3 regions of the Shewanella sp. 10B genome follow, and region 2 is predicted to be linked to each of the others. Evidence: predicted binding sites of a transcription regulator. Region 2 holds the regulator's gene; each other region holds the start of a gene.
The links. The regulator MetJ, encoded in region 2, represses methionine synthesis genes. The targets are predictions, from matches to a motif close to TAGACGTCTAGACGTCTA.

Region 1 (10,991 bases), 420 kb from region 2:
CAATGAATCTAGTGCATCTTCCATTGCCCCAGCTGCTCCTTGATGGATTTTGGACTCTCCAATCAAAATAGCTAGTTCATCTTTGTAATTTCCAAAGAAAACTCCATCTCCACCTTTGACCTGATCGTTAGTATTAGTGAGAAGAGATAGTTTGTGGCTCACCAGAGGTGTATTTAGAAATTTTTCTGTAAGGAGATATAGGAGAAGCTCCCCATACTTTCCATCCATATCAGGGTTTGTCTTACCAAAAAACTTCATTGCTTTTTGGAGTGGTGCTTTTCCTTCTTTACGGAAACTTGCTAACTGTTTTTCATCGAATACATAGTGTTCAATTGATGCTGCCATGGATTCAGTTAAAGTCTGGACCTCTTGTTGAGTGCCAGAAAAATCTAGAGAGAAGAATCGACAGATAGTTTTTTATCTTCAAGAATAGAGTGAACAGTGAAATGATCATCAATCCATGAATGCTTGCCAGCAACTAGGCTTGGCCAATCAATAGCTTTTAATTTTTCCATATTAATCACTTCAAATATTTGTATCGTGCGCATGTGCATAATCTTAACGCCTATCAATTGGCAAAATTACTCACAACCCACAGATTTAAAATTTGATTTACACAATAACAAAAATCATTCTGTGTAGAAAGCGAGCAACTGCATGATTTCTGCATGTTTTATTTTGCACATTGTTCGTAATCAATCGGATATTAAGACTAGAAAAAAAATTGAATTGGAGGAAGTTTTTAGACCAGCAGTATCTTTTGAGATTCATAACGAACACCGAGCCTCCAGAAGGTCACCTCCTTTGCGAAGTTGCTGAAGTGCATTGAAGAAAATCACGTGACGCAGACAGGACGTCTGCGCAGCATCGGGGAAGGGGCGAATGAAAATCGGTGATTTTCGAATAAGTGCGAAATAAGTCTTTTATATGATGATTTTTTCTGAATTAGCCCATGCAATTTCTGCAGAGCCTAATGGGTACACCAGATAGGGCACTGTTGCACCAGTGACCTTCTAAAACATGGATGTTTTAGTAGAGCCTACAGGGATGTATTTACGGCGTGTCACCGGGGTAACAGTGCGAAAGCCTGCGGCAGGCAATGAGTTGCCCCATTACTTTACAGCGATATGGTTGCTAGTTCGCAATGCAAAACGAACCAGCAACATCGGGTGTGGGGTGAAGCCCCACGACGTTGACCTTGACTTTGATTTTCGAAATCTCAAATTGAAACTTCAAAATTAAACCAAAAAAATTAAGGGGCTAGGATTTAGCCCCTTATTTTATCTATTTACTGAGTTCACCTAAGACAACTCACAGAGTAAACATGATTACTCTGGATCACTCCCTATTCAGGGTCATAGTCAAGCACTGGCGCTAGCCACTTTTCCGTTTCGGCGACTGTCATCCCCTTACGCTTAGCGTAATCTTCTACCTGATCGCGGCCAATATTGGTCACGCCAAAGTAGCGGGATTTCGGGTGGGCAAAATACCAGCCGGATACCGCGGCGGTGGGGAACATGGCGTAGCTTTCGGTAATGTTTAAGCCAATGGTTTCATTCGGCTTTAACAGTTCCCACAGCAGGCCTTTTTCGGTGTGATCTGGACACGCTGGGTAACCCGGTGCGGGGCGGATCCCTTTGTATTTCTCACGAATTAAGGCTTCGTTATCGAGCTGCTCATCGGCGGCATAACCCCAGAATTCCTTACGCACGCGCTCGTGCATCCGCTCGGCAAAGGCTTCGGCTAAACGGTCGGCTAAACACTTGAGCATAATGGCGTTGTAGTCATCGTGGTTCGCCTCAAAGCGGGCGATATGCTCATCGATACCATGACCTGCGGTCACCGCAAAGCCGCCCATATAGTCGGCTACGCCGCTGTCTTTTGGCGCTACAAAGTCGGCCAGACAGAAGTTATCGTTACCCACACGCTCAAGCTGCATCCGCAGGTGATGGGTGGTCATTTCGACTTCGGTGCGAGTCTCGTCGGTATAGAGCTCAATATCATCGAAGCCGACGGTATTGGCGGGGAATAGCCCAATCACGCCCTTGGCGGTGAGCCATTTTTCATCGATGATTTTTTTAAGCATCGCCTGACCATCGGCGAACAGTTTCTGTGCCTCAACCCCCACTACTTTGTCGGTTAAGATCTCGGGGTAATGGCCGTGCAGCTCCCATGCGCGGAAGAAGGGCGTCCAGTCGATACGGTCGACTAAGTCGGTTAATGGATAGTCTTCAAACACTTGGCGACCCAGCACATTGGGTTTGAACGGGGTGTAGTTTGCCCAGTCGTGCTGACAGCGGTTTTCGCGGGCAGCCTCTAGCGAGACGATTTCCTTACGCTTGGTTTGCGATAAACGCTTAATGCGCATCTCTTCGTATTCGGCGTAGGTCTCATCAATAGTCGCTTGGCGAGTTTCGTTGCTGACTAGCTTGCTGACCATAGGCACGGCGCGCGAGGCGTCGGCAATGTAAATCGCGCCATGGGGATAATGGGGGGCAATTTTCACCGCAGTATGGATTTTCGAGCAGGTAGCGCCGCCGATAATCGCTGGAATGGTAAGGCCTTCACGGTGGAAGGTTTTCACATTATGCACCATCTCATCGAGACTTGGGGTGATAAGCCCGGACATACCGATAATATCGATATTGTGCTCTTTCACTGCCTCGAGAATGCGTTCCACCGACACCATCACGCCTAAGTCGAACACCTCAAAACCGTTACAGGCGAGCACTACGCCGACAATATTCTTGCCGATATCGTGCACGTCGCCCTTAACCGTGACCATCAAAATTCTGCCGTTAGATTGGCCTTCGACTTTCTCTTGCTCGATAAAGGGGTTGAGGTAGGCCACGGCCTTTTTCATCACCCGCGCCGACTTCACCACCTGTGGCAGGAACATTTTGCCCGAGCCAAACAGGTCGCCGACGATATTCATCCCATCCATCAGCGGGCCTTCAATCACATCAAGTGGTCGTGAGGCTGCTTGGCGAGCCGCTTCGGTATCTTCATCGATAAATTCGGTGATACCTTTGACCAGCGCATGGGCGAGACGTTGATTCACCGGCCATGAGCGCCATTCTAAATCTTCTTTTTTAGCACTACTTGAGCCATCGCCACGGAATTTTTCTGCAATCTCAAGCAATTGCTCGGTATTGTTTGAGTCTTCAACTGGGCAAGGCAGGTTGAGCACGACGTTCTCGACCTTATCCTTAAGTTCGGGATCGATATCATCGTAAATCGCTAATTGGCCCGCGTTGACGATACCCATGTCCATGCCGACTTTAATTGCGTGGTATAGGAATACCGCATGAATCGCCTCACGCACTGGGTTGTTACCGCGGAAGGAGAACGACACGTTCGACACACCGCCCGAAATCATCGCGTGGGGCAGGGTGGCCTTAATCTCTTTAATGGCTTCAATAAAATCGACGGCATAGTTATCGTGCTCATCGATACCCGTGGCAATGGCGAAGATATTAGGGTCGAAGATAATGTCTTCGGGCGGAAAGCCGACCTTATCGACCAGCACGCGATACGCGCGGGTACAGATCTCGACTTTGCGCGCCTTAGTGTCGGCCTGACCTTGCTCGTCGAACGCCATAATAATCGCCGCGGCGCCGTAGCGTTTCACTAGGGTTGCCTGCTCGATAAACTTCTCTTCGCCTTCCTTCAAGGAGATAGAGTTGACGATTCCCTTGCCTTGAATACATTTGAGGCCCGCTTCAATCACCTCCCACTTTGAGGAGTCGATCATAATCGGCACACGGCTGATATCCGGCTCAGAGGCGATAAGATTTAAGAACTTATGCATTACCTCGACGCCATCGAGCATGCCTTCGTCCATGTTGATGTCGATGATCTGCGCGCCGCTTTCTACCTGTTCACGGGCAACATCAAGCGCCTGCTCGAACTTACCTTCTTTGATCAGTTTTAAAAACTTGGCCGAGCCAGTGACGTTGGTACGTTCACCCACGTTCACAAACAGGGTTTGGGCGTCGATAGTGAGCGGTTCCAAACCAGAGAGACGGCAGGCGACGGGGATCTCGGGCAGTACCCGTGGCGCAAACGGTTCTACGGCTTCGCGAATAACCTTAATATGCTCGGGCGTGCTACCACAGCAGCCGCCGATAATGTTGAGCATGCCTTCACGGGCCCATTCTTGGATAACGCTCGCCATATCTTCTGGGGTTTCATCGTAACCGCCAAACTCGTTTGGCAGACCCGCGTTAGGGTGCGCCGAGACATAACACTCGGCGATGCGCGACAGTTCTTCGACGTAGGGGCGCAGCTCCTTAGGGCCGAGGGCGCAGTTAAGGCCGATGGATAAGGGCTTGATATGGCGAAGGGAGTTATAAAAGGCTTCGGTGGTTTGTCCGGTCAGGGTTCGGCCCGAGGCATCGGTAATAGTGCCTGAGATCATAACCGGCAAACGCGCGGGTGAATTTGGCCCAAAGAGTTCATCGAACACGGTTTCGATGGCAAATAAGGCGGCCTTAGCATTTAAGGTATCGAAGATGGTCTCGACCATAATGATATCGGCGCCGCCCTCAATTAAGGCGCGGGTCGATTCGCAGTAAGCGGTCACTAACTCATCAAAGTGGATATTGCGAAAACCAGGATCGTTAACATCGGGGCTGATAGAGCAGGTACGGTTAGTGGGCCCTAACACACCGGCGACATAACGTGGCTTACCCGTGGCCTGCTCGATTTCATCACAGGCCTCACGGGCGAGGCGCGCACCTTCGCGGTTAATCTCGGCGGACAGCGACTGCATATCGTAGTCGGCCATGGCGATAGTAGTGGCGTTGAAGGTGTTGGTTTCAATAATATCGGCACCAGCTTTTAGGTAGTCGATGTGAATTTGTTTGATGATGTGTGGCTGCGTGAGTACTAAAAGATCGTTATTGCCCTTAACGTCGGTATGCCAATCCTTGAAGCGCTCGCCACGGTAATCCTCTTCCTCAAGCTTGTAGCCTTGGATCATAGTGCCCATGGCGCCGTCTAAAATCAGAATGCGCTTTGACAACTGCTTGCGAATGTCTGCCAGTGTTTGGCTGGCTCGATGGAGAAATATCGCCATAAATGATTACCTTTACTACAGCTAAGTTGAGTCCAAAGTACGCAATCGGGTGACAAATTGCATTTTATTATTGAATGTCGTTCGTTATGTTTTGGACATTTATACGTATAGACGTCCATAATACGCGACATCGGATTGTCAGGGCAAGGCTAAAGTTGGTATAGCATAGGCGAGATAAGGCAGATAAAAACGCTAAAAGGAAAGATTAGATGAAGCAGCTCAGGTTATTACTGTTACGCCATGGAGAATGCGAGGGCGGGGCGATTTTGCGGGGTCGAGTCGATGTGCCACTGAGCGACAAGGGTTGGCGGCAGATGTCGGCGGCGGTGGCGGCGCAGGCGACTGTGTGCCATGGCATTTATAGCTCGACCTCAAGGCGCTGCGCCGAGTTTGCTAAGGTCTTTGCGGCTGAGCTGCATTCGAGTGCGTCCGTGGGCGTGAGTTTAGATGCGCCCGCGCCTTTGCCGCTCAAGGTCAACCTGCTGGAGGAGTTACAGGAAATAGCCTTTGGCGATTGGGATGGCTGTCTGCTCGATGACTTATATCAACACGACGGCGAGCGGATGGCGGCCTATTGGCAGAATCCCTGGGAGGTGACGCCGCCCAATGGTGAAGCCATGGCAAGTTTCGAGGCCCGCATCGATGGCGCGATAGCACAAATCCTTGATAAAGAGTTTGCCCTGCTGGCGATGGATGATGAACAGGCCCATGGGGAGTTTAATGCCAGTGCACCTGCAGCCAATATCTGGGTAGTGACCCACGGCGGGGTTATTCGCCACTTGATGTCAAAAGCGCTGGGGGCGGTGAAAACCTTAGGTTTTTACAGTCAGCTCGCCTTACCCGTGGCGGCGGTGGTGACTATTAATGTGCTCGAGGATGAGCAAGGTAAAAGATACTGGCGTTTAGACTGGCCATCGGGCCACTGTGAGTAGCTTAAAAGCATCAGTCATCGGATGATGAAAATTTTCTGATTTAAACAGCATTGCCTAATGGGCAAGATATAGGATAATGCTTTTCCCTGACATTTGAGCCAGATAACGAACCCTGTACGTTAAGCCCAAAGGTCGCAGAAATAGGTGTTGGGAATTTTGTGCGATTGAGTGCTATTGCTTAAAGGCAACAGTGTTGAAGCGCGCCGGATAACCCAAACATAATAGGGAATCGGGGAGCTGCCCGTCAGTAGCCCGAACTGTACCCGCAACTGTGAGTAGTCGAAGAACATTGTGTCTTCCCCTACGAGTCAGGATACCTGCCTATTTCTGTTTTCGCTGCGTGCAGCCTTAGTTCTCGAGCGGGTAACTCGAGGGAGCAGAAGATGACATTAATGAGTTTCGCCTTGTTGGCCCAAGTGGCAGCAGGCACAGATAACACCAATCAATATCCATGTGGGAGCAATCGTTAGTGATGCATTCCACATCGAGCCTTGCGCCCATAGCGCCCGCTGCGACTTCCGCCAATATGGCACTTAAGGTCAGCCAATTGAGCTGGGCGATTGAGGGAAAAACCATTCTCTCGGAGATAAGCTTTGCCCTGCCGCAGGGGGAAATGCTCGGGCTGATTGGCCCCAACGGCGCGGGTAAATCCAGTTTGCTGCGCTGTTTATACCGCTTTATTCGCCCTGCTAAAGGTCATATCAGTTTGTTTTCGCAGGATATTAGCGAGCTGTCGCCCAAGGCGTTTGCCTGTAAAGTGGCGGTGGTGCAGCAGGATACGCCGCAATACTTCGACATGACCACAGAGCAATTGGTTGCCATGGGACTCACGCCGCATAAGGGGATGTTTGATACCAACTCCAGCGGCGACGGTGAAAAAATTGCTAAGGCGCTGGAAAAGGTAGGCCTCAGTCATAAAGTGCATCAACAATACGATCGTTTATCGGGCGGTGAGAAGCAACGCGCCCTGATCGCCCGCGCCATAGTGCAGCAGCCGCAATTGTTGATTTTAGATGAGCCGACAAACCACCTCGATATCCGCTATCAAATTCAAATCTTAGAGCTAGTGCGTAGCCTTGGGATCAGCGTAATCGCCTCGATTCACGACTTGAATTTAGCCAGCGCCCTGTGCGACCACTTACTGCTGCTCGATAAGGGGCAGGTGAGTGCCATGGGCACGCCAGCTCAGGTTCTAACCGAGGAACGTATCGCCGAAGTCTTTGGGGTATGTGCCCAAGTGACGCCCCATCCCCAGCATGGTAACCCCTTGATTAATTACTTTTATGGTTATCAAAAGCCCAAGATCGATGCAGTGGACGCGGCGAGTGACTCCCACGCAGCTTCGGCTCAAGCTAGAGCATCAGAGGCTTGCGCCTGTCATAACCCCGGCGCGCCAAGCGAGGTCTTACAAAGAGCTGCATTGCAAAATGAGAGCGTCGAGAACACGCCATGATAGACACACTTAAACTGGTGACCATGAATTTTTTTAGCCATATTTTTACGCCGCTCACGCGCCAGCAATGGCTCATCTTAGGCTTGGCGGGTTTTGCCCTGCTTACCCCCATCGCCGCCGCGAGTTTTGGTGCGGCCAATATTAGCTTTTTAGATGTGTTGCAGGTGTTTATCAATAAACTCAGTCACTTGTTTATGGCCGATGAGGCCGTGAGTACCAGCAGCATGACAGAGCGGATTGTGATGGAGCTGCGACTGCCACGGATTATACTCGCCTTTGTGGCGGGGGCGGGGCTGTCCTTGGCGGGCAGCGTGCTGCAAACCGTGACCCGTAACCCCCTTGCCGATCCTTATCTATTCGGCATTAGCTCTGGCGCCTCCTTCGGCGCCGTGGTCATGCTGACGCTGTTCACTGGTTCTGGCCTGTTTGGCAATGCGGGCACGATCGCCAATTCGGGGATTTTTAGCGGTACAGGGACTTTTGCTGGCTTGTTATGGTTTAGCTTACCCTTCGGCGCCTTTATTGGTGCCAGTCTGTCGGTGCTAATCGTGCTGGCGTTAGCTGGGTTAGGCCTTAAGAGCCAAGTAGAACGCATGTTGCTCTCTGGGGTGGCCACTTCCTTTATGTTTAGCGCCTTAACCAGTTTATTACTGTACTTTGCCAGCCCGCAGGCTACCGCATCGGTGTTATTTTGGAGCCTTGGCAGTTTTGCTAAGGCCAGTTGGTCGCTGCTGGTGCTGCCGTCTTTAGTGGTGCTACTAAGCTTTTTTATTATCCTAGGTTGGAAACGCCAAATCATGGCCCTGCAAGCCGGGGATGAAACGGCCCACACCTTAGGGGTGAATGTGCCTAAGCTGCGCCTCAATATGTTGCTGCTCTGTTCGTTTATCACCGCGATTTTAGTGGCGACCTGTGGCGGCATTGGCTTTGTCGGCTTGATGATCCCGCACACAGTTCGTTTGTTATTCCCCGGTCGTCAGCCCATCTTACTGACGGCGCTGGTGGGCGGGCTGTTTATGGTGTGGATTGATGTACTCGCCCGATGTTTGCTTGGCAATCAGGAATTACCCGTGGGGATTATTACCGCTGCGATTGGTAGCTTCTTCTTTTTGCTGATTTTGCGTCGGCGCAAGCTATCGAATTAGCATGGGTCTTATGGATTGCCGAAATTTAGTACTAAGTGCGTATGGCAAATTGCAGCAGGATGCTTCGTAGTTGTTGTTCTAGAATGTGTTAGCGAACGTACTCGCAAATGAGTTATTAGCAGCGGATCTATCATTGGATTCGACATTGCCACTGGAGTGTGAATGCCTCAATCTGTCCCGTTATTTCAAATCGAGCCTGTGAGTAAAGCGCAGGATCAACTCATCCAGCAAAAGATCGATCTTAAGACTAAGCCGCCCGGCGCTCTGGGGCAGTTAGAGTCCTTAGCGTTGCAAATTGCCCGCATTCAAGGGCCGCAGCAATTACAGATAGTTAACCCTACCATGTTGGTGTTTGCCGGAGATCATGGGATTGCTGCCGAAGGGGTGTCGATTGCCCCGAGCGAAGTCACGCGGCAGATGGTGCAAAACTTTGCCCATGGCGGCGCGGCCATCAATGTGTTTTGTCGTCAGTTAGGCTTCAATCTCGAAGTGATTGATTGCGGTATTTTAACCCCAGTTGAAGATGCCGAAGGCATTATCGACCAACGCCTTGGCGCGGGAACGGCAGCGATTCACCTAGAGCCAGCCATGACGTTAGCTTGCGTGGATAAGGGCTTTGCCATGGCGCAGGCGTTAATCGAGCGTCACCATCAGGCGGGCTGTAACTTGGTCGCCTTTGGTGAGATGGGCATAGGCAATACTTCGTCAGCGGCGGCGATTATGGCGGCCATTATGCAACTCGATGTAGCCGACTGTGTTGGCCGTGGTACGGGGATCAATAGCGAGACCCTAGAGCGTAAACAGATGCTTATCGAACTCGCGCTGTTGTTACACCAGAGTGCGATGACAGGGCCTCGGCAAGTGCTGGCCTGTTTGGGCGGCTTTGAAATTGTGCAGATGACGGGGGCCATGCTCGCCGCTGCCGAGCGCAAGATGCTGGTCGTGGTGGATGGTTTTATTGCAACCGCGGCGGCTTTGGTTGCCGTGAGTATCAACGCGAATGTGCGGGATTATTTGATTTTTGCCCACCGCTCCGAGGAGCAAGGCCATCAGCGCATGTTGGAACATTTAAAGGCTAAGCCCTTGTTATCTTTAGGGCTGCGATTAGGCGAAGGCACGGGCGCCGCCTTGGCATTGCCGTTAATTCAAGCCGCTGTAAATTTTTACAATCAAATGGCGAGTTTTAGTGATGCGGGTATTGAGGCTGTTGTATGATGTGCGCTGCTAAGTGGCTTATTTAAAATAATAACTTTTAGCAGACCTTTTTAATCTTAAACCTTGCAGCAAGTGTTAATTCACTAAGGATGCTTTATGTCAGAACGCGAAAGCTGGCACAAAGAGATAGATTTGTTTTTAGTGGCCATGGGCTATTTTACCCGCATTCCTATGCCCAAATGGGTTGAGGTCGATGCCGACAAACTCAACAAAGCCAGCCGTTACTTTGGCTTAGTGGGCCTGCTGGTGGGGCTACTCAGTGCTATCGTGTTTTGGCTCACCCAAAACTGGTTGCCCGCTGGGGTGTCTGTGCTGCTGTCTATGGTCACGGGCGTGCTGTTAACGGGTGGTTTTCACGAGGACGGTTTAGCCGATACCTTCGATGGTTTCGGTGGCGGTTGGACGGCGGAAGACAAGCTGCGGATCATGAAAGACTCTCGCCTAGGGAGCTACGGCGCCTTGGCTTTGATGCTCGTGCTGATGCTCAAGTGGCAATTATTAGTGGAACTCGCACTTTATGACCCTGTAGTTGCAGGCTCGGCGATGATAGTCGCCCATACTGTGAGCCGCGTAGTTGCCGCCAGCCTTATCTTTACCGAGAAATATGTGCGCGACGATGAGTCCAGTAAATCCAAGCCGTTAGCGCAGCATCAAGGCATTAATGAACTGTTTATTTTGATCGCCAGCGGCGTGTTAGTGCTGCTAGTGCTTAAGGGCATTGCCGCGCTGTCATTGTTACTGGTGATGATAGGTCTACGCCGTTTGATTGTGGTGATTTTTAGACGCCAAATCGGTGGTTACACGGGCGATACCTTAGGTGCGGCGCAGCAGATCTGCGAAATCGTCTGTTACTTCGTGCTGCTGGTTGTGGGTAGCATACTGTGATCCATTTAGTGCTAGGCGGCGCACGTAGTGGCAAGAGTCGCTACGGCGAAGCCTTAGTGCGCCAGTATACCGCCCTCGGATTCGATGCCTGCTATCTAGCGACCGCACAAGCGCTCGATGCCGAAATGAGCAGTCGCATTCGTTTACATCAGGATGGACGTGCCAAGGATGATATTGACTGGCAACTCGTCGAAGAACCCTTGGCATTAACCGCCAAGCTCAAACACTTAGCCAAACCCGGCCGAGTGATTCTGGTGGATTGTTTAACGCTCTGGCTCACC
Region 2 (10,991 bases):
TGCGAAGTTGCCGCGGGGCGTTGGAATAAATCGCGTGAGTCCGGTCATGGATGACCGGCTAGCTTTCGCAGGTGCAGGGACGCATCCTTCGGAAGCGATAGCAATTTATCCATAAGACCAAGGCTAGTAACCAATGCATATAACTTCGCTAGGGGCGGCAAGGGAGATCCAAGAGGGAATTGCTGTTGATCCCCTCTTGGTCGGGTGTGGGTTGAAGACCCACGACTTTGATCTTGTCTTAGATTTTCTCTGAATGGATTCACACACATAAATCCAAACCTAGTTTGAAAAACAAAAAAGGCGCCTAAGCGCCTTTTCTATATTTAGAGGTTAAGGAAAAACTCCCTACCTCATCGAAATCTGATTAAACAATCAGATCATACTCATCTTTGAGGATCTTAATAATATCTGCCTTTGGATTGGCTGGCAGCGGGATTGCCGCGCCAGTCACCTTCTCGGCGATGCCGGTGTAAGTGCGTGACACATTCATCATGGCCTCTAATGGCAGGGCATTATCGCGGGCGAGGGCTTCGCGCTCTGGCATTCTGTCTTTGTTGAGCAGAATATCTGGATCGGGGAAGTGGTTCAGCAGGAACTGACGGAAGCCTTCCTTAGAGTTTTCAAGGATTTTACCATCGCGGTAAGCGGCGCCGTCCCAAATGCGGGATGAATCTGGGGTGCCCACTTCATCCATATAGATCAGTTTTGAGTTGCCGTTTTTATCGGTCACATAACCAAACTCGAACTTGGTATCCACAAACACTTGGTCAAGGTCGGCTAGAGCCTTTGAAATCACCTTAAAGCCATCTTTTAACAGCTTCTCGTACAGGTCGATATCTTCTACCTTTTCAAAACCAAAGGCTTGATAGTTGGCTTCGATATCGCTGCGGCTGATGTTCACATCGTCCTGCGCGGGCACACCGGGAATCCCAGTTAAAATACCTTTGGTCGAAGGGGTGATCAGCAAATCTGGCAGCTTTTGATCTTTCTCTAAACCTTCTGGCAGTGTGATACCGCAGAATACGCGCTCGCCCTTAGAGTAGGCGCGCCACATTGATCCAGTGATGTATTGGCGGCAAATGGCTTCGACTTTAATCGGGCGGGCTTTTTGGACTATCCAAACGAAGGGATGCGGAATATCTAAAATGTGGCTGTCGGCTAAACCGTTTTCGGCAAATAACTTAAACCAATGATTAGAAATGGCATTTAATGCCGCGCCTTTACCAGGAATGCCTTTTAATCCGCCTTCACCGTGGAAGATGCAGTCGAAGGCTGAGATACGATCGCTAATCACCATAATGGCAAGTGGCGTATCTTCGGGCACATTGTAGCCCTTGGTTTGAATTAAACGGCGGCTGTCGGCGTCGGTTAGCCAGTAAACGCTACGTACCTTGCCGCTATGGACTGGGCTGTCGGTGCGGATGGGTAAATCGTTGTTTACGGCTAATACGGAATCAGCAAGACTCATGACGAGTATTCCTTTGGATAGAGAGTGTAGGGACGAGTTTTTTATTCGTTACGGTGTGCTTAAGCCGTAAATGCTTTGCCACCTTTTTATTATTGACCAATAGCTTATCGCTCAGTGCGCACAAGAGATTGGTGAGGTTAAAACGTAAAGCGAATAGGATATTTTCGGGCGATAGGTAGGAGAGAGTAGATCTGGATAAGGGGTAAAAATAGCACGCAGAGCAAGGTTGGCGCCAGAAGGAATCTGGTCTGTTCAAGCGGGGAAACCCCGTGCCATTTTGCTCGAAAAGGCTAACCATTAATCCGAGAGAACCTTGTTAGACAGCCGCGAAAAGTGGCGCCATTTTACCTTTATTCGCAAAATTTTCCACGGCTATTTATGCACATCTGTGCGGCGTGTCGGTGTAAATTTGGTCAGGGATCAATGTGGCAGCAGAAAATACTTCCCATAAAACTCGAGCCGAGGAGTAGGGAAGTTGAGTTTAAAGTGTGACTCACTAAGCCTTAGAATGGTATTAATCCCAATATAGGCATGCAGTTAGCTCAGTAAATCGGGGTAATATAGGTGATCTGAATAAAGCGAGTGGCTAAGCAGCTATACCGCAAGGCCTTTTGTGTTAACGCCCATTTTTTGTGAATTGAAAAACACAGTTTGCCCATCAGCCCTTAGCCTAAGACTGGGTTGGCACACATAGAGGTAGTCAATGACAGATGTAAAAACGCCGATGATGGCGCGCGCCACTGCCGAGGGGCGGTATTTTTTCTCGAAGCAATTTATCGCCTTAGCCGAGAGCCAAACCCAGTGGCAGGATCTGGAGTTTGAAGAGTGCGAGTTCCACGATTGCCAATTTAGCGACAGCACATTCCGTAACTGCAAGTTTATCGATTGCCGTTTTGTGGGCTGTAATTTGAGCCTGCTCAAGGTGCCCTTAAGCCAATTTAACGGCGTGAGTTTTGAAGAATGTAAGTTGGTGGGCATAGATTGGACTCGCGCCGCTTGGCCAAGATTATCCTTTGCGGCGCCTTTTAGCTTTAGAACCTGCATCCTAAATGACTGCTCTTTTATGGGGCTTAGGCTCGATGAAATGGTGCTCGAGGGCTGTAAGGCGCAGGATGTGGATTTCCGTGAGGGCAAGTTTAATCGCGCCAACTTTAGTTACAGCGATTTTCGCCACAGCTTATTCGGCCGCACCGAGTTGATGGAGGCGGATTTTTCCGAGGCGACCGATTACGATATCGATATTTTTAACAATAAAATTAAAGGCGCTAAGTTTAGCCGCGACGAAGCGATTCGTTTACTCAATGGCTTAGATATCACCTTAGTCGATTAAGCCGTCATTTTTTCAAGCTTTTTTGGGCATTTTTTAGATTTTTTTAGCCTGTTTTTTTATCTCAAAATGTTGGCGAGTGGTTCCCCAAATGGCTCGCCAATTCTATTGATCCTATTCACGAATTTTTAGACCATTTTTAACTTTTAGTTGCCGCAGATCACACTCAACTTGCCTATGTGGTTTACCACAATATCCGCTTACCCCTTTAGGGATAACAATCACTCCGGAACAGCAAAATGCCAGCGTGCCCAAGGTCATTGGTGCAAGTGCATTGGCGTAAATAACTAAAAACCTGTGAGCGAATTTAGCCTTAAACCGCAGCGGTGACAAAGCCTAAGTTTGCGTGTGCCAACTGGCGCATAAGGGTGGATGAGTGTGATGGAGGTAACCATGATTGAGCTTAATAGGCGAACCTTTTTAAAGGGCGCAGGGGCCAGCGGTGCAACGTGCGCCTTGGCTAGCTTGCTGCCAGGCAGCTTAGCGGCATTAGAGAGCAAGCAGCTAAAAGGAATGGGCAAAGACATTGCCAGTATCTGTGAGATGTGTTCGACTCGCTGCCCGATTTCGGCGCGGGTGATTGAGGGTAAAAACGTCTTTATCAGTGGCAATAAGGCGGCCAAATCCTTTGGTGGTAAAGTCTGTGCCCGGGGCGGCGCTGGCCATAGTTTACTTTACGACCCACAGCGGATTGTGAAGCCACTCAAGCGGGTTGGCGAGCGCGGCGAGGGTAAATGGGCCGAGATCTCTTGGGATGAAGCCTATCAACTGATTGCCGATAATCTCAATAAAATCAAGCAAGCTCATGGCCCCGAAGCGGTAGCGTTTTCCTCTAAATCCGGTTCGCAAGAAAAACACTTATTCCATCTCGCCACTGCCTTTGGCAGCCCGAATACTTTTACCCATGCCTCAACTTGCCCCGGTGGTTACGAGATTGCCGCTAAGGCCATGTTTGGCACTAAGGTGAAGCGCGATTTAAGCAACTCCAAATACATCATTAACTTCGGCCATAACCTGTACGAAGGCATCAACATGTCCGAAACCCGCGGCATGATGGCGGCGCAAATGGATAAAGGCGCTAAGCTGGTGGTGTTCGAGCCAAGATTCTCCATCGTCGCCGACAAAGCCGATGAATGGTATGCGATCCGCCCCGGTACCGATGTGGCGGTGGCTTTAGCCTTATGCCATGTATTGATTGAAGATAATCTCTACGACAAGGCCTTTATCGAGCGTTATGTTGAAGGGTTTGATGCCTTCGCCGCCGAAGTGAAAGCCTACACCCCTGAGTGGGCCGAAACCGTTTCCGATGTGCCCGCCAAGGACATTCGCCGTATCGCACACGAATATGCGGCCAAGGCGCCCCATGCTGTGGTGGATTTTGGTCACAGAGCCACCTTTACTACCGAAGAGTTTGAAATGCGCCGCGCCTTGTACGCTGCCAATATTTTGATCGGCAATATCGAGCGTAAGGGCGGTATCTACCTAGGTCAAAAGCCTGGCGACTATAACAAGCTGGCGGGAGAAAGCGTGGCGCCCGTATTGGGTAAACCCGGCGTAAAAGATATGCCTAAGCCTGCGGCGAAACGTATCGACCAAGTGGAAGAGCAGTACGCCATGATGTGGTCGTCGGGCGGGATTTACCAAACCATCCTCGATGCGACCTTAAGTGCCGTTCCCTACCAATTACACGGCTGGGTAATGTCCCGTACCAACCCCATGCAAACCATGACCGACAGGGCGCGTGTGGTTGAAGCCTTGAAAAAGCTCGACTTTGTTGCCGTGTGCGATGTCTATATCAGCGAAACCGCCGCCTATGCCGACGTGATTTTACCCGAGTCTACTTACCTTGAGCGCGATGAGGAAATTGCCGACAAGTCGGGTAAAAATCCAGCCTACTATGTGCGCCAACGCGTGGTGGAAACCCTAGGCAACACTAAGCCCTCATGGCAAATCTTTAAGGACATTGGCCATAAGCTAGGGCTAAGTGAATTCTATCCTTGGGACAATATGGAAACCCTGCAATTGCTGCAGGTGAATCGCGATACCGCACTACTGCGCCGCATTAAGGACGAAGGTTTTGTTAGCTTTGGTAAGCCCATCATGCTGCGCGAACCTAAGATGGTGGCCGAGTTTACTAAGGCCTACGCCAATGCCAAACCCGTCGATGAAGACGGCACCTACGGCAGTTTACTCAGCTTTAAAACCCCAAGCGGCAAGATTGAATTGACCTCAGCCAAGGTTGAAGCCATGGCGCCAGGACGCGGGGTGATTAAGTTCCGCGAAGTGCATTTGAAGAAAGCCGATGAGCTGTACTTTATCCAAGGCAAGGTCGCCGTGCATACCAATGGCGCGACCCACAATATCCCCATGTTGGCTAACCTGATGTCGGATAACGCCATTTGGGTGCATCCCGTTACGGCGGGCAAGTTAGGGATCAGCAATGGTGATCCGATTCGGTTAACCAGCAGCGTGGGTAGCGAAGAGGGCCATGCCTTAGTCACCCCGGGCATTCGCCCCGATACCGTGTTTGCCTATATGGGCTTTGGCTCTAAAAACAAAGAGTTGGTTAGAGCGACAGGTAAAGGTATCCACTGCGGAAACTTACTGCCCCATCAAACAGCCCCTGTGTGTGGCATGAATATTCATACAACAGGCGTCACGCTGGCAAAACGCTAATTGGAGGCTCAAATGACGAAAAGATATGTGATGGTGCACGATGAGAACAAGTGCATCGGCTGCCAAGCCTGTAACGTGGCTTGCCGTAGTGAAAACGGCGTCCCCGAGGGCGTGACTCGTTTACAAGTGCGTGTTGAGGGGCCTTTCGGCGAGATGCCACACCTGCACTTTAAGTATCACAGGGTGTCGTGTCAGCAATGTGAAGATGCGCCCTGTGTGAAGGTATGCCCAACGGGCGCGGCTTATGTGGGTGAGGATGGCATTGTCTCCATCCATGGCGATAAGTGTGTGGGTTGTATGTACTGCGTGGCGGCGTGCCCCTACAAGGTACGTTTTATGAATCCCGAAACCAAAGTGGCAGACAAGTGTAACTTCTGTAAGGACACGCGTTTGGCCCGGGGTGAAGAGCCCGCCTGCGTGACTGTGTGTCCGACCGATGCCTTAGTCTTTGGCGATGCCAACGATCCACAGAGTGAGGTCGCTATGCTACTCAACACTAAGATCACTTACCAAGATAAGACCCATTTAGGCACCAAGCCTAGGGTATATCGCGTTCCTACCAAAAGAGGGGGGATTTGATTATGAACAATACTTGGGGCGATATGGCGCAATATGATCCCGTCACTTGGCATTGGATCATCGCCGTGTATCTGTTTATGGCGGGTTTATCCGCCGGAAGTTTGTTGATTGGTATCGGTTTGCGTTGGTTTAATAAGGATCAAGCGCAGGGTGAGACCAGTATTCTCAAGGCCGCCGCCATTATTGGCCCAGTGGCCATTTGCCTAGGCTTGGCATGTTTAGTGTTTGATTTAACGAAGCCTTTCCACTTCTGGCTGATTTTAATCAACTATAACTTCCAGTCCGTTATGGCGATTGGGGTATTAGCGCTACTGGCTTACTCACCCTTGGCATTTGCCTACGCGATTCTTGTGCTGCGTGGTGAACTGCCAAAGTGGGGCTTAGGTTTCCTCGTGCCTATTGCTAAGCTGCTGATGCCCTTTAGAAAGCTGATTGAAGTGCTGCTGTTTATCCTCGCGATTGGTGTAGGCGCTTACACAGGCTTCTTAATTTCGGCCATGAATGCCTATCCAATGCTGAACACTGCGGTATTGCCGGCGCTGTTCTTAGTCTCTGGTTTATCGGCGGGCGCGGCGGCTAATGCGGTGCTGGCGCTGGTGATGTTCAAGACCGATAGCCACGACAAGACTTTAGCTAAAATGCATGGCTTAGAGTTGCCAGTGATGGCCATCGAAATCATGTTCCTGTTTATGTTGTTCTGCGCCTTGTACTTTAAGGGCGGTGCGGCTGCTGCGGCGCTGGCATCACTCACCTCTGGCGTGTGGGCGAGCGTATTCTGGATTGGCGTGGTCGGGATTGGTTTTGGTATTCCACTGCTGTTTATGCTGCTGCCTTCCGCGACTCGCCACAGCAAGGGCGCGATGATCATGGTGGCCTGCGCCAGCTTAACCGGCGTGTTAGCCCTGAGACACTTTATTGTGTATGCGGGACAAAGCTACCTGAGCTAAGTGATGTTAGAGAATGCTCTAACCCATGGCATTCAAACTAGCGCAACAAATATGAGTATTACTTTAATGCGATTAAGTGATACTCAAATGGGGTACAACACGCATCCCTGCAAGCAAAAAGCACCGATTAACGGTGCTTTTTTATGGCTGCGATTGGCAGGATTGGAAGGGGGTTATTGCGGTAATTATTGCGGCAATAGCTCAATCACAGATTTCACCGTAAGCACTAAGGCGCTGATAGCGCAGAGGGCTAAGGTTGCCATCTTGGTCTTATGCTTATCCACATTCCCCACCAGTTTACCCGCCACTAAATAGCCTAAAAAGACTGAGGGCAGCAGCATCAGGGATAACCATAAATGCTTGATTTCGAGCAGGCCCGTCACCCCAAGAATGACCAGCGCTATGGTCGAGCTGAAAATAAAGAAGGCAGAGAGTGCGGCGCGAAATTTTGAGGCATCCTTACCCGCCAACAAAATCGCCATCGGCGGGCCACCAATGGCGGCAATATTACCAAAGATCCCCGATACTACGCCCGCGCCAAACAGGGTTGCTTTATTCACTGGCAGGCTGAATTTATACAGGCTCAGCACCACGGCGACCGCCACAATGCCAGCAATCGCCAGACCAAGAATCGGCTGCGGTGCAAACAGCAACAGGCTGGCACCGATAAAACCTCCGGGCACACGACCGATTAACGCATATTGCAAGCCGTTGAATTCTAAGTGGCCACGCTCACGCAGTAGGGTGAGTAGGGCGATGGAAAAGCCCATCACAATCACGGGGGCGGGCACTAATTCGGGGTCGACAATATACAGCAGCGGACTCGCCACCACGGCAAGGCCAAAGCCAATCAGACTTTGGGTGAGGGCACCTAAAAACACAATCACAGACGCAATGGCGAGCGTTTGTGGATCTATCAAGGAGAACATAGGATTCCATCAAAAACAAAATAGGGATCGTTACTCTAACCCATCAGGCAAGATGAGTATTAACGATCCCTAATAATTAGTTACGGCAGGATTATGGACGCCTGAGCGTTATTCCATATCTTCCCACTCGATCCCCATTTCGTCCATCAACCGTTTCGCTTCGGCGGGAATGCTGTCTGGGCTATCTTTCGACAGATCGGCATCATTAGGCAGAGGCTGGCCGGTGTAGGCATGCAAAAATGCTTCACACAAGAGTTCGCTATTGGTGGCGTGGCGCAGGTTGTTCACCTGACGACGGGTACGTTCATCCGTGAGGACTTTTAGCACTTTGAGCGGAATAGACACAGTAATTTTCTTTACTTGTTCATTCTTCTTGCCATGTTCAGCATAGGGGCTGATGTATTCCCCATTCCATTCAGTCATTGACTCACCTGTTATAACGCTAAATTCGGGGCAGATTTTAAACCCTTACAGATAACAGTCAAATTATTGCTACTATTTCTTAGTGATTGCAAACAGATTTCTTTATGTTTAGACGTCTAAACGTCTTAACGCCTATTGACGATGCCACTGGGCTTAGGTACATTTAGACGTCCAGACATCTCTTTGCGAACTTAGGAGTTCCCGATGACCGCAGGCAAATTAGTGACCGAACGTCAATTAGCCACATTAGCAGTGCGTCAGGGTATCGAAAGCGATACTCAGTATGGCGCTGTGGTGCCGCCAATTTACCTGTCGACGAATTACGCCTTCGATGGTCATAAAAATCCTCGCGAATTTGATTACAGCCGTTCCGGTAATCCTACCCGCAGCATCCTAGGTGATGCCTTAGCTAAGCTGGAAAAGGGCGCAACTGGTGTAGTGACTTGCACTGGCATGGCAGCCATTACTTTAGTGACTACGTTGCTCGGCCCCGATGATTTATTGGTGGTGCCCCACGATTGCTACGGCGGTTCTTACCGTTTATTCACTAACTTGGCTAAAAAGGGCCAATTTAAACTGCTGGTGGTCGATCAAACCGACGCCCAAGCGCTTGAGCAAGCTATCGCCCTGCAACCTAAGATGGTGTGGATTGAAACCCCCTCTAACCCTCTGCTGCGAGTCGTCGATATCGAAGCTATCGCGGAGGCGAGCCACGCCGTGGGCGCTTTAGTGGTGGTCGACAACACTTTCCTCTCGCCCATTTTGCAGCAACCACTATTACTCGGTGCCGATATCGTTATCCACTCCACCACTAAGTACATCAATGGTCACAGCGATGTGGTGGGCGGCGCGGTGATCGCCAAAGATCCTCAACTCGGTGAGACCTTACATTGGTGGTCGAACACCTTGGGCTTAACGGGTTCAGCTTTTGATAGTTATCAAACCCTGCGTGGTCTGCGTACCTTAGCCGTGCGTATTCGTGAGCACCAAAGCAATGCCCAGCGTATTGTGGACGTGCTGACGAGCAGCCCAGTGGTGAGCAAAGTGTATTACCCCGGCCTTACGGACCACCCCGGCCATGCCATTGCCGCCAAGCAGCAAAAAGGCTTTGGCGCTATGCTGAGTTTTGAGCTTAAGGGCGGCGAGGCCGAAGTGGTCGCCTTTTTAGATGCCTTAAGTTTATTTAGCGTGGCCGAGAGCTTAGGTGGCGTTGAGAGTCTCGTGGCCGTGCCCGCGACTATGACACACAGGGCGATGGAGCCCCAAGCGCGTTATGAAGCTGGCATTAAAGACACCCTATTACGTTTGTCGGTTGGTATTGAAGATGCCGACGACTTAGTTGCAGATATTCAAGCAGGATTGGCCGCCGTCGCGGCTTGTCAGTAGAGGAATTCGAGATGGCACGTTGTCACTTACATAAATTTGGTGGTTCCAGCTTAGCCGATGCCGATTGTTATCGCCGAGTCGCCCATATTCTGTTAACCCATGGTCATAGTGATGATCTGGTGGTGGTGTCTGCCGCGGGTAAAACCACTAACTTTTTATATAAATTATTGTCCCTGCGCGATAGCAACCAATTATGGCAGGAAGAGTTACAAGTCCTTATCAGCTATCAGCAAGGCTTGATTGAGCAGCTGTTATCCAATGAGCAAGCGCGGGATCTGCGTGAGCGTTTAACCACGGATAAGGCCCAGTTAATCAGTCTGTTATCCTTAGATTCCCGTAACGATTACCAAATTAGCCATGTGGTGAGCTTTGGGGAGCGTTGGTCGGCGCGCCTGATGGCTGCGCTGCTGCGTGAATCGGGTGTGGCCGCAAGTCATGTGGATGCCTGTTCGATTCTCGTGGCCGACGAGGCCGCCGTGCCGCAAATTCGTGTGCAAGAATCCCGTACCAAAGTGCAAACCTTACTGGCCGCGCATCCTAACGAGCGTTTAGTGATCACTGGTTTTATCTGCGCCAACGAGCGTGGCGATACCTTGCTATTGGGTCGCAATGGCTCTGACTTTAGCGCCAGCCTAATTGCCAGCCTTGCCGACATTGAACGTGTGACCATTTGGACCGACGTTGAAGGGGTATTTAACGCCGATCCGAATAAGATCAACGATGCGAAATTACTCAAGAGCATGTCCCTCGCCGAAGCCGACCGCTTGGCGCGTTTAGGCTCGCCAGTATTACATTCACGCACTTTGCAGCCGCTGTTTAACACTGAGGTGAGCCTAGCCGTACGTTCAAGCTACGCCTCCCATACCGACTTTACCCTGATTGCTCCCCACAGCTCCTCGGCGAGTGCGCCTGTGGTGACTAACCTCAATGCCGTGGTGTTATTTGGCTTTAAGATCGCGGGCGATGTGGCTAGTCTGCTCGAGCAATTAGTCGAGGCAGGGTTAACGCCACTGGCCCATTGGGTATCGGCGCATCAACGACTCGAACTTGCCTATACCGCTGAAAACCAAAAACAAGTACAAAAGTTATTGGATGCACAGGCCGAAGCCCTCGGCATTAAAGATCTGCAAATAAATACCGAACTCGGTTTAGTGGCGCTTGTGAGTGCCGACGCCGAGCATTATCGCCGCAGTTTTGCCCGTTTACTGAGCCGCGACGCTAAGCCCTTGTTCAGTGGTGACTTAAGTCTGGTGACC
Region 3 (10,991 bases), 180 kb from region 2:
CGACAAATATTGGCAGCAGGGCAGCAAAATTACGCTAGGCAAGTCCTCCTTTGCCTTTACGCGTCCCGACGGCAAAGTGGTCCCCGTCGGTTATCGGGCAAACCTTAAAAATGTCGAGCAACTGATTGAACGCATTCCGCGCCTCACTTGGTTAGCGCAGGCAAATGATGGTTTTGTGGGGATCAGTGAAAAAGGAGAATGGGTCTCTTGGTCGATGAATCTCGGGATGTTTGATAAATCGCCGATACAACCTGCCGACTCCTTGGTGGTTAAGCCGCTGGAATCTAATCCCGCCGCCCAATGTGAGACCCCGGAGCAACGGCAGGCGATTTTGAGTCAGGCAAGGCCGCAGCGGAAAATCAATTGGTCTTTTGACTAACTCATTGTTGGGCATGTAGGGCATACCTCAGCTGGTGAAGGTTCATTCACCAGCTTTTTTAATCCCTCACAGCCCCTATCTTTGGCGGCTATTTGCCATTTTACAGTTGTTATGACTGTATAAGTATCATTTTGTTTCGCTTTTTAACTGTTATCTTATTTACATCTTCGCTAGAATGCTGGATGTTTTCTATGCAATTTCATATGTCGTATTAACCCATAACAATGCGATACAAGGATGATAATAATGAAATGTATACCCCATATGCAGATGAGGTTATGGCAGGGCGCGAGCGTATTGATGCTGTGCAGCCTAATCGGTTCTGAATCCGTCGAGGCGAAATTGGATATGCCTCGCCATGAGAGCAGTGCTTCCCATTCCCATGTGCTCCCCGTCTTTAGCCAGCAATTAGGATTTAACCTGCCAGAGGGGTGGCGCAAAGCCTATCATGAAGAACGTGCTGGCATGTTTATGGCGGAGTTTGTGCCGGAGCAGGAGGCGCTCAATCAATGGAGTGCGCTGTTTTGTGTGCAAGGCTTTAAGGATATGGCCGAAAGCGTCAGCCCCGAGCAGTTTTTAGATGCGATGGCCGAGACTTACCAAGCCTCCTGTGACGGTGAAGTGGTTTATCAAAAGTTGGGGGATACCCAAGTGGACGGTCACGACGGATTTCAAGCCATTCTTGGTTGTACCACTATGCCGAATGTCCATGGCGCGACTCAATTTAATCCAACGGCCTTTACCTCTCATCCCCAGGGCGAAATTGGTTATTACACTGTAGTGAGTGGCGACAAGGATTTGTATTTGCTGCATAAATCGATGCGTGGTGAGGTGTTTTCTGCCGATAAACCTCCTCTGCAAGCGGCCAACAGTGCCGACTTTATCTCTGCCTTAGCGCCCTTTTCCTTAAAGTAGTTGTCAGTCGATAGACGGATGATCGTGGACTTTCATCCGTATAGACGTCTATAATGCGCGCGCTCAGGCTTGATATGCCACGAGCCTTGTTGGGCGTTAACTGGTTTTCGCCCTATGAACCTCATTTTTAGTCAACCTTCTGTGGTGCTTGCGACGTATTCGTCGCGAGATAATCGGGAAGCCAGTGAAATTCTGGCACTGCCCCCGCAACGGTAAAAGGTGAGAGACGACCGCATTCGCTAGGTAGCTCAAGATGAGCCAGAGAATCGAGTGTGCAAAGGTCAGTTTCGCGTTTATCTCTCGTTGAGAAAAACATAGCCTAAGTCCGGAGACCGGCCCTAAAGGTGTTTTTGAGATTTCGGTGGGCAGATCTCAAAATGCGATAGTGACTGTCAGTATTTGTTACTGAATCAACGGTATCGTGGCGCCAATGCCCCGTTTTCCTTGCAGGAGTTAAAGGTAAAATGGGAACACATCCAACTAAAATCGCGCTGCTGATCGGCAGCCTTTGCAGCTTTTCTGTTATCGCCCCCGCCGTGGCGGCCGATGATGCCAGCGTCGCCAAAGTCGATGAGCATATTGTCGTCATTGGCCGTTCAGACAAGACCCCCTTAAATATTGCCGCCAATGTGAATGTGATTGATGCCGCTGCGATTGAGCAGAGTGGCGCAACCAGCTTGACCGAAGTCTTACGTGGTCAAAGCGGTATTCAGCTATCCGACAATAACATTGGTACTAGTTTCGCGATGCGTGGCTTTAGCGCGAGCTCTGCGGTTAACAACACCTTGATTTTGCTCGATGGTCGCCGCTTAAATAATATCGATATCGCCGCGCCTAGCCTGAATGCGATTCCACTCAATTTAATTGAGCGGGTTGAAATTTTATCTGGCAGTGCGGGCGTGCTCTATGGCGACCAAGCGGTAGGCGGGGTGATCAACATTGTAACTAAATCGCCTGAGAATACGGGCGGCAGCGTGCAATTATCCGGCGGCAGCTTTAATACCTACGAAGGTCGCGGCGATGTATCGGGCGCCATCAATAAAGATTGGCATTATTTCCTGACTGGTAGCTACAACCAAGGCGATAACTATCGTAAGCATAATGCCAATGAAACGGGTTCTATCCTTGGCCGTATTCAATATAAAACCGCCACAGATTCTTTCTTCGTTGAAACCAGCTATTACGATGATGACCGCGAGAATCCTGGTTCGTTGACGGTAGAACAGTTCAAAGAAAACCCACGTCAGTCTTCTAATAGCAGCGAATATGTTCATGAGATGACCACGGCGGCGCGCAGCGGTTATCAGCATCAGCTTAACCAAAACTGGGCCTTGGCGGCGGATCTGGATTACAGCGATACCTTAGTGAGCTCATTAAACTGGGGAGCGGGTAGCCATAATACTCGCTCGCTGCTGATGTTTAGTCCTAAAGCGCTCGCAACCTACAGCACTCGTCAAGGTGAGCTAAACCTAGTCACGGGTTTGGATATCAGCCGCGGTAAGGCCGAGTTTGACTCTATGGCGCGCAGCAACGTGCAGGAAATGCAGAGTGCTTACCTGCAAGCCACAGTGCCATTAAGCCACACCTTAAGCTATGTGGTGGGCGGACGTTATGCGCGAGTGACCGACGATCTGGTCGATGGCAATGTGTATCCAAACGGCATCGATTTAGATGAAGATGCGACCGCATTCGAGTTCGGTTTAAATTACCGTCCGAGCGCCGAGCACAGATTCTATCTACGTGGCGATGAAAACTTCCGCTTCGCTAAGGTCGATGAGCAAGCTTACACCCCGAAAGATGTGTATGGCTTAAAGCCGCAGACGGGCCGCTCCTACGAGGCGGGTTGGGATTGGACTGTCGCTAGCCAAAGCCTACGCGTCAGCCTATATCGCCTCGATTTAGAAGATGAAATCGTCTTCGATCCAAGTGCTGAAAAACCTGTTGGTGGCAGCTTCCAAGGCGCCAACGTCAATGCCGATGCTTCACGCCGCTATGGCGCGAGTGCCGATTGGGATTGGCAGGTCACTCAAGCCCTCACATTAGGCTTGGAATATAACTATATTGATGCCGAATTTACCGATGGGGTGAATGATGGCAAGCAATTGTCTTGGGTGGCTGAGCATACGGGACGCGGTTATGTCAGCATGGATTTTGCCGAGCATTTCCAAGTGTTTGCCGAGGCGATTTACACGGGTGATCGTTTTATCGAAGGCGATAATGCTAACGAAGGCGATAAATTATCTAGCTATGTTTTAGGTAATCTGGCTCTGAACTATACCCGTGACGCTTGGTTAGCGAGCCTGCGTATCGATAACCTGTTTGATAAAGAGTATGTTAGCTCGGGTTACTACGGTGGCATTTGGGGTGATAGCTATTACGCTGGTCGCGGACGTGATATTCGCTTGACTGTGGGTTACCGCTTCTAAGCTTGAGAGTAATCGTTAATCTATATAAGGCCAGACACTGTCTGGCCTTATTATTTCTGTTGTTTGGCTATACGCAGAGAAAAATCCATTTTCTCGGTGTATTCTTTATAAGTTCGCCCTATATTCAGATAGCCTAAGTCGTTGCTTGTGCTGTAGATCACTGCATCTAAAGCATAGTCACAATTATTCTACGACTTAGGGCTGAAATTCTTTGTAGTTTGGGTATGATGTGAGCGGTATTCGAATCATCTTATAGCAAATTAACAGGTGTAAAATGTCTTATGACAGATCTTGAGCAACAGGTTTTTACTCAAGTGAGAGCCATCATAGCGAATGAAGAGCAAGTGATCGGTCGCCGTGGGATCTTAATCCCACTCAAAAAAGCGATCCTTGCCGAAGGCGACATTCGTAATGTGATCGATATTATTTCGAGCGATCCCGCATTAGCTGCCCATATGTTGATGCGCAGTAATTCGGCGCAGGCTTCAGGCGTCGTAAATCCTAAATCTCGTTCCTTAAAAGACGCCCTGATCCGTTTAGGCCAGGTCAATATTTATCGTTATGCCTTTACCTTCTATTTGAAAGAGCGCCTCGATGAATTACCCCAACCCTATAAGAAATTAGTGCAAGGTTATTGGAAACTCACGGAAAATATTGCTACCGATGCGGTCGACAGCTTAGTCGATATGCCGGATGTTGAAGTTGACCCTGATGAAGTACAAACCTTGGCGCTGTTTAGCGTGTTCGGGCAAATCATTGCCTTAACGGCCTTTGCTTACTTAAATGCCAGTTCTGAGCAATCTTTCCCGTTAAGCGTGATTAAGTCATTGATTGATAATCAGCAGCAGACCTTAACCATCGAAGCCTTTGAGGCTTTAGATCTCGATCAGGATCTGCGCCAAGAGTTTATGATCGCCCATAATCTGCGCCAGACCCGTAATCAAAATTCTCCCGGGTTGATTCTACGCCGTGTGCTTTCGATGCGTGGCATGTTACTCAACCCGCTCTAGGAATGTGCCTTTAATAAAAAAGCCTGCGATTGCAGGCTTTTTTATGCTGTTTTTACGGCGCTAATTGGATTTTTGCTGACGCGCTAAGCCTTCGCTGGCCACCAGTTGCAACCAGTTTTGCACTAAGGCCGAGTTTGCGCTGTGGCGGCGATAGGCCCCAAATAGTGGGCGTTTTAAGCCTTCTTGGCCGAGTTTGACTGAAGCTAAACTCAAACCATGTCCCTCATTGATTGACCAGTTGGGCAGGGCGGCGATACCGTCCTTGCAGGCGATGCGCTGCAATAACATCATGGTCAAATCGCAGGTCTTTTGCTCGCCCGCCTCAACACCAGCCGGTTCTAAAAAGTGGCGGTAAATATCTAAACGCGCCAGTGGCACTGGGTAGCTGATTATGGGTAAACGCGCTAATTGCTTAGGCGTAACATAGGCTTCTTTCGCTAAGGGATGATCTTTGGCAACCACTAACTTTACTTCAAAATCAAACAAATGCTGATAGGCGAGCGAGTGTCCCGGCACGGGATCCGAGGTCAGCACTATATCGAGTTCGCCCATTTCTAAGGCATTGAGCGAATCGAACAGGTGACGGCTCGACAGATCTAACTCGGCCTGCGGATGGTCTTGCCTAAATTGCTCCATCACTGGCATTAACCAGCGAAAACAGCTGTGGCATTCAATCCCCACTCTGAGTTGATTGGTCTCTGTCTCTAGGCCATTTTTCAGATCCGTTTCCGTTTCTAACACCTTAGGCAGGATCTCCTCGGCGAGGTGCAACAGGCGTGCGCCTTCCTGAGTAAAGGAGAGGGGTTTGCTTTTACGCACAAAAATGGGCGAGTTAATTCGTTGCTCTAACTCCTTAATTTGATGGGAGAGAGCCGATTGAGTGACAAAACGTTTTTTGGCTGCGCCCGCCAAGCTGCCACTTTCCTTCAGTGCCATTAAGGTTCGCAGATGTCTTAGTTCGATCATGATCACTCCAAGTGAATTTCGCTCATGTTGTGCTTGAAATCAATTCGGTTGCTGGCATAGAGACTATCACAATAAACTTCTAGACGTCCAGACGCCCATTGTGATTTATCTAGGCTTAAATGCGAAAAATTGCCAAGAAAACACCATCAGCTGGGTGCTAGTGCCGAATATGGCTTATCTCAAATAAAGGAAGATATGGTATGCAATTAAACAGTCTTGGTTTTCCCCGTATCGGGCGTCGTCGTGAACTGAAATTTGCCCTCGAAAAATACTGGCGTGGTGAGAGCACTCAAGCTGAACTGCATGAGGTGGCCAAGGAGTTACGTCGTACCCATTGGCAATGGCAAGTGGCCGCAGGGATCGAGCAAGTACCAGTGGGTGATTTTGCCTTTTACGATCAAGTGTTAACCCTGAGTGCGACCCTAAACGCCATTCCTGATCGTCACCGTGGTGAGGGCGCTATCGATCTTGATACCTTATTCCGTGTTGCCCGTGGCCGTGCGCCAACTGGCACCGATGCGCCAGCCTCGGAAATGACTAAGTATTTCAACACTAACTATCACTACTTAGTGCCAGAGCTTAAGCGAGACCAAGTGTTCTCTATCGCCTATGAGCAGTTTTTTGATGAAGTCGCCGAGGCGCAGGCGCTGGGTTATCAAGCCAAGCCTGTGCTGTTAGGCCCTGTGAGTTACTTGTATCTGGCAAAAACCGTGGGTCAGGATTTCGATAAACTCAGCCTATTACCCAATCTATTAAAGGCCTATGCCGACATTCTGGCGCGTTTTGCCGCACAGGGCGTGACTTGGGTACAGCTTGAAGAACCGATTCTTGCACTCGAATTAACCGCCGAGTGGCAAGCGGCGATTAGCGAAGCTTATCAAGCGCTTAAAACGGCTCAAGTGAAGATTTTACTCACTAGCTACTATGGCAGCATTAGTCATCATCAGGCGCTGGTTTCCGCGCTGCCAGTCGCTGGTCTGCACCTCGATTTAGTGACTGCCCCTGAACAATTGGCCTTGTTTGCCAATGCCTTAAGAACAGATCAAATTCTCTCTGCGGGTGTAGTTAATGGCCGTAACGTGTGGGCGGCAGAGGTTGACCTGATTGTCGAGCGTATCGGCAGTGTTGCCAGAGATTTAGGTGCGCGCCTATGGATTGGCTCTTCCTGTTCACTGCTTCACAGCCCTGTGGATTTAGAGGTAGAGACAACGCTCACGCCGGCGCTACGTCAGCAGCTCGCGTTTGCTAAGCAAAAGCTGTTGGAACTGGCTAATGTGCGCCAATTGCTACTGGCCCCTGAGTCTGTCGCCGCCAAAGAGATAGTTAACACCTGTTTGGCACGCCGTGAGGCTAAGGCACAGGCGGCGGATGCTAAAGTGATCGCCCGTGTGGATACGCTCACCCAAGCCGACTATGAACGTGTGAGCGAATTTACTGAGCGCCAAGCGGTGCAGCAGCGCAAGTATCGTTTGCCATTACTGCCCACGACCACAATTGGCTCATTCCCACAAACGCCTGCTATCCGAGGCTTACGTAGCCGCTGGCGCAAAGGGGAGCTAAGCGATGCTCAATATACCGAGCAGTTGCAGCAAGTGACCCGCGATACCATCGATCGCCAACTTAAACTCGGTATCGATGTGCTAGTACACGGTGAGGCCGAGCGTAACGACATGGTGGAATACTTCGGCGAGCAGCTCGAAGGCGTGGGATTTACCAAAAATGGTTGGGTGCAGAGTTATGGTTCTCGCTGCGTTAAGCCGCCCTTGATTTATGGTGATGTGAGCCGCCCGAAAGCGATGACGGTAGAGTGGGCCGAATTCGCCCAAAGCCTGACGGACAAACCGGTCAAAGGCATGCTAACGGGCCCTGTGACGATTCTACATTGGTCGTTTGCCCGTGAAGATATCAGCCGCGATACCATTGCCACCCAATTGGCGCTGGCTATTCGTGATGAAGTGGTGGATTTACAAAATGCAGGTATTGGCATTATTCAAATTGATGAGCCAGCCTTCCGCGAAGGTTTGCCATTAAAGCAAAGCGAGTGGCAAGCTTACTTAGATTGGGCGGTGAGGGCCTTTAAACTGAGTGCAGCGGGTGTTGTGGATGAAACCCAAATTCACACCCATATGTGCTACAGCGAGTTTAACGACACGATCGCCGCCATTGCCGCCATGGATGCGGATGTGATCACCATCGAGACTTCGCGTTCACGCATGGAACTGCTCAATGCCTTTGAAGATTTTGAATATCCAAATGAAATTGGCCCAGGCGTTTACGATATCCACTCGCCCAATACGCCAAGTGTTGAGGCCATGGTACACCTTATCGAAAAAGCGGCGCAAAAAGTGCCAGTGCGCCAACTCTGGGTTAACCCCGATTGCGGCCTTAAGACCCGTACTTGGGATGAGGTTGAACCCGCACTGAAGAACATGGTGGATGCGACCCGCGAACTGCGTCGCCGCCTTGGCTAAGCGCGTGTAATATCCGCAATAAATGCCTCTTTGGCATAGCGTAAAAACAGGGATACCTTAAGTATTCCTGTTTTTTATTGGCGATTTGAAAAGGCATATTTGAATGTGCACTTGAGCCTACTGTTTAATGGCGCTTATTCGTTAAACAGCGCTTATTCACTGAATTGTGCTTATTCGTTAAACATCATCTCGGGGACATGCTCAGGTACCACCAATTCGCCTGCGGTGAGCTTGATAATTTCCTCTACACTCACGCCGGGCGCACGTTCGAGCAAATGAAATTTGCCTTCTTTGATTTCGATAAAGGCCAGATCCGTCAGTACTTTTTTGATACAGCCCTTGCCCGTTAGCGGTAGGGTGCACTCGGTTAATAGCTTAGATTCACCGTGTTTTGAGGCGTGGGTCATGGTCACAATGATATTGTCGGCGCCGGCGACAAGATCCATGGCGCCGCCCATGCCCTTAATCAGTTTGCCCGGGATCATATAGGAGGCGATATTGCCCTGAGTATCGACCTCAAAGGCGCCTAATACGGTGAGATCCACATGGCCGCCGCGGATCATGGCAAAGGACTCGGCCGAGTCGAAGATGGCGGCGCCCCTTGCCATAGTCACGGTTTGTTTTCCTGCATTGATTAAGTCGGCATCGACCTCTTCCATGGTCGGAAAAGGCCCCATCCCTAGGAGGCCGTTTTCGGATTGCAGCATCACTTCAATGCCTTCGGGAATGTAATTTGCCACCAGTGTGGGGATACCGATACCGAGATTCACGTAATAGCCATCTTTGAGTTCTTGGGCGACGCGCTGGGCGAGTTGTTCTCTTGAAAGTGCCATAACCAAATCCTATTTGCTGGAGGGGCGGGTGGTCAGTTGTTCGATACGTTTCTCGAAGCTGCCTTGGATAAGCCTATCGACATAGATGCCGGACGTATGGATTTCATCGGGATCTAATTGACCCGGCTCGACAATTTCCTCCACCTCCACCACGGTTATCTTGCCTGCGGTGGCGGCAAGCGGATTGAAGTTACGGGCGGTTTTGCGAAAGACTAAATTGCCGAAGGTGTCGGCCTTCCAGGCTTTGACTATGGCAAAGTCGCCTGTAATAGATTCTTCAAGAATGTAATGGCGACCATTGAATTCTTTGACTTCTTTACCTATTGCCACGTCAGTGCCATAGCCTGTTGCGGTATAAAAAGCCGGAATGCCCGCGCCCGCCGCCCGCATTTTTTCCGCCAGCGTGCCCTGCGGTGTGAGTTCGACTTCCAGTTCGCCAGACATCATCTGCGCCTCGAAGTTGGCATTCTCGCCCACATAGGAGGCGATCATTTTTTTGATCTGTTTATCGAGCAATAAGATCCCAAGTCCGTATTCCGTGGTACCGCAGTTATTGGAGACGACGGTCAGGTTTTTGGTGCCCTTGTGTTTGATTTCTTTGATGAGATTTTCAGGAATACCGCAAAGGCCAAAGCCGCCCGCGATCACCGTCATCCCATCTTCGAGTCCCGCTAACGCATCGGCGTAGCTGGTAACCACCTTATTCAATCCAGACATGGAGTGCTCTCTTACGCTTGCTGAAAGTGTGGCGCTTACTATTACCCAATTTTTCGGGCGCTCCTATGGTACTAAGGTGCCAAATAAAACCGCGGCCAATTGCCATATTCTAATGGCATTGAGTCTGGGGGCATTGAGGATGTGCGTCCCGCCATGATGTGTTCAAGGCATGGATAAAGGACTGTGACTGGATTTTAAAGCATCGGGAGACAAGCAATATGGCGGTTGAACACTCAAGCTTAAAGGGCAAGGTAGGGCTGATCACCGGCTCCACCAGTGGAATAGGTTTAGCAACGGCCCATGTGCTGGCGGAGCAAGGTTGTCATCTGATCCTGCACGGGTTAATGCCAGAGGCCGAGGGGCGGCGCCTCGCGGCGGAGTTTGCCGAGCAATATCATATTCACACTTTCTTCAGTAACGCCGATCTGCGGGATCCCGAGAGCATTCATGCTTTTATGGACGCGGGAGTAAAGGCATTGGGCACTATTGATATTTTGGTGAATAACGCCGGTATTCAACACACTGAAAATGTCGCGCATTTCCCGATAGATAAATGGAACGACATTATCGCCATTAACCTGTCCTCGGCCTTTCATACCATTCAACAAGCCGTGCCTGCGATGGCCGAGAAGCGTTGGGGCCGCATTATCAATATCGCCTCGGTGCATGGCTTAGTGGCCTCGGTCAATAAGGCTGCATACTGTGCGGCTAAACACGGGATTGTCGGTTTAACCAAAGTCGTAGCTATCGAGTGCGCAGAGCAGGGGGTTACCGTCAATGCGATTTGCCCTGGCTGGGTCGATACGCCGCTGATCAACAAGCAGATTGAGGCCATCGCCAGCAATAAGGGCTTAAGTTACGACGAGGCTAAGTATCAACTCGTCACGGCAAAACAACCCCTGCCAGAGATGCTAGACCCGCGTCAGATTGGCGAGTTTGTGCTGTTTTTATGTAGCAGTGCGGCGCGGGGAATTACGGGCGCATCGCTGGCCATGGACGGCGCTTGGACCGCGCAATAGGTTAGCGCAATCGTTTTTAGCTCAACAGGTTAGTATTACTTTAGTGTCTACTTCTAAAGACCCATATCCGTTTTAAGGCGATTCACCTAGGTTTAGTTTGATGTCTATTTTCAAACAAAAATAACCTTAAAGGTGATAACAATGAAATGGAACAAATCGTGTCTCGTCGCCCAATTTCTACTCCTTGTAATTGGGCTTTTTTCATCTCTGACGTACGCTGGAAGTTGGCAACAGAATGTGGCCATTGGTGGTTTT

Region 1: a site for MetJ is predicted at 5,181-5,198, ahead of metH (methionine synthase). Genes of this name have one in related genera too.
Region 3: a site for MetJ is predicted at 5,769-5,786, ahead of metE (5-methyltetrahydropteroyltriglutamate--homocysteine S-methyltransferase). Genes of this name have one in related genera too.

The regions. Positions count from the first base shown of each region.
Region 1 is NZ_JAMDJO010000003.1:110,919-121,909, reverse strand. It holds gene M0415_RS12915 (HamA C-terminal domain-containing protein) at 1-411, opposite strand, end outside; gene M0415_RS12910 (hypothetical protein) at 390-548, opposite strand; gene metH (methionine synthase) at 1,346-5,080, opposite strand; gene M0415_RS12900 (histidine phosphatase family protein) at 5,290-6,012, shown strand; cobalamin riboswitch at 6,185-6,351, shown strand; gene M0415_RS12895 (ABC transporter ATP-binding protein) at 6,485-7,465, shown strand; gene M0415_RS12890 (FecCD family ABC transporter permease) at 7,462-8,610, shown strand; gene cobT (nicotinate-nucleotide--dimethylbenzimidazole phosphoribosyltransferase) at 8,773-9,825, shown strand; gene M0415_RS12880 (adenosylcobinamide-GDP ribazoletransferase) at 9,922-10,710, shown strand; gene cobU (bifunctional adenosylcobinamide kinase/adenosylcobinamide-phosphate guanylyltransferase) at 10,707-10,991, shown strand, end outside.
Region 2 is NZ_JAMDJO010000003.1:528,135-539,125, reverse strand. It holds gene M0415_RS14580 (phosphoribosylaminoimidazolesuccinocarboxamide synthase) at 365-1,468, opposite strand; gene M0415_RS14575 (pentapeptide repeat-containing protein) at 2,172-2,798, shown strand; gene phsA (thiosulfate reductase PhsA) at 3,189-5,471, shown strand; gene M0415_RS14565 (4Fe-4S dicluster domain-containing protein) at 5,484-6,050, shown strand; gene nrfD (NrfD/PsrC family molybdoenzyme membrane anchor subunit) at 6,053-6,997, shown strand; gene M0415_RS14555 (sulfite exporter TauE/SafE family protein) at 7,183-7,926, opposite strand; gene metJ (met regulon transcriptional regulator MetJ) at 8,035-8,349, opposite strand; gene metB (cystathionine gamma-synthase) at 8,572-9,735, shown strand; gene M0415_RS14540 (bifunctional aspartate kinase/homoserine dehydrogenase II) at 9,747-10,991, shown strand, end outside.
Region 3 is NZ_JAMDJO010000003.1:353,049-364,039, reverse strand. It holds gene M0415_RS13850 (RCC1 domain-containing protein) at 1-379, shown strand, start outside; gene M0415_RS13845 (hypothetical protein) at 626-1,294, shown strand; cobalamin riboswitch at 1,420-1,649, shown strand; gene M0415_RS13840 (TonB-dependent receptor) at 1,759-3,720, shown strand; gene M0415_RS13835 (HDOD domain-containing protein) at 4,002-4,730, shown strand; gene M0415_RS13830 (LysR family transcriptional regulator) at 4,791-5,696, opposite strand; gene metE (5-methyltetrahydropteroyltriglutamate--homocysteine S-methyltransferase) at 5,897-8,167, shown strand; gene M0415_RS13820 (3-oxoacid CoA-transferase subunit B) at 8,338-9,000, opposite strand; gene M0415_RS13815 (CoA transferase subunit A) at 9,010-9,717, opposite strand; gene M0415_RS13810 (3-hydroxybutyrate dehydrogenase) at 9,936-10,736, shown strand; gene M0415_RS13805 (extracellular catalytic domain type 1 short-chain-length polyhydroxyalkanoate depolymerase) at 10,878-10,991, shown strand, end outside.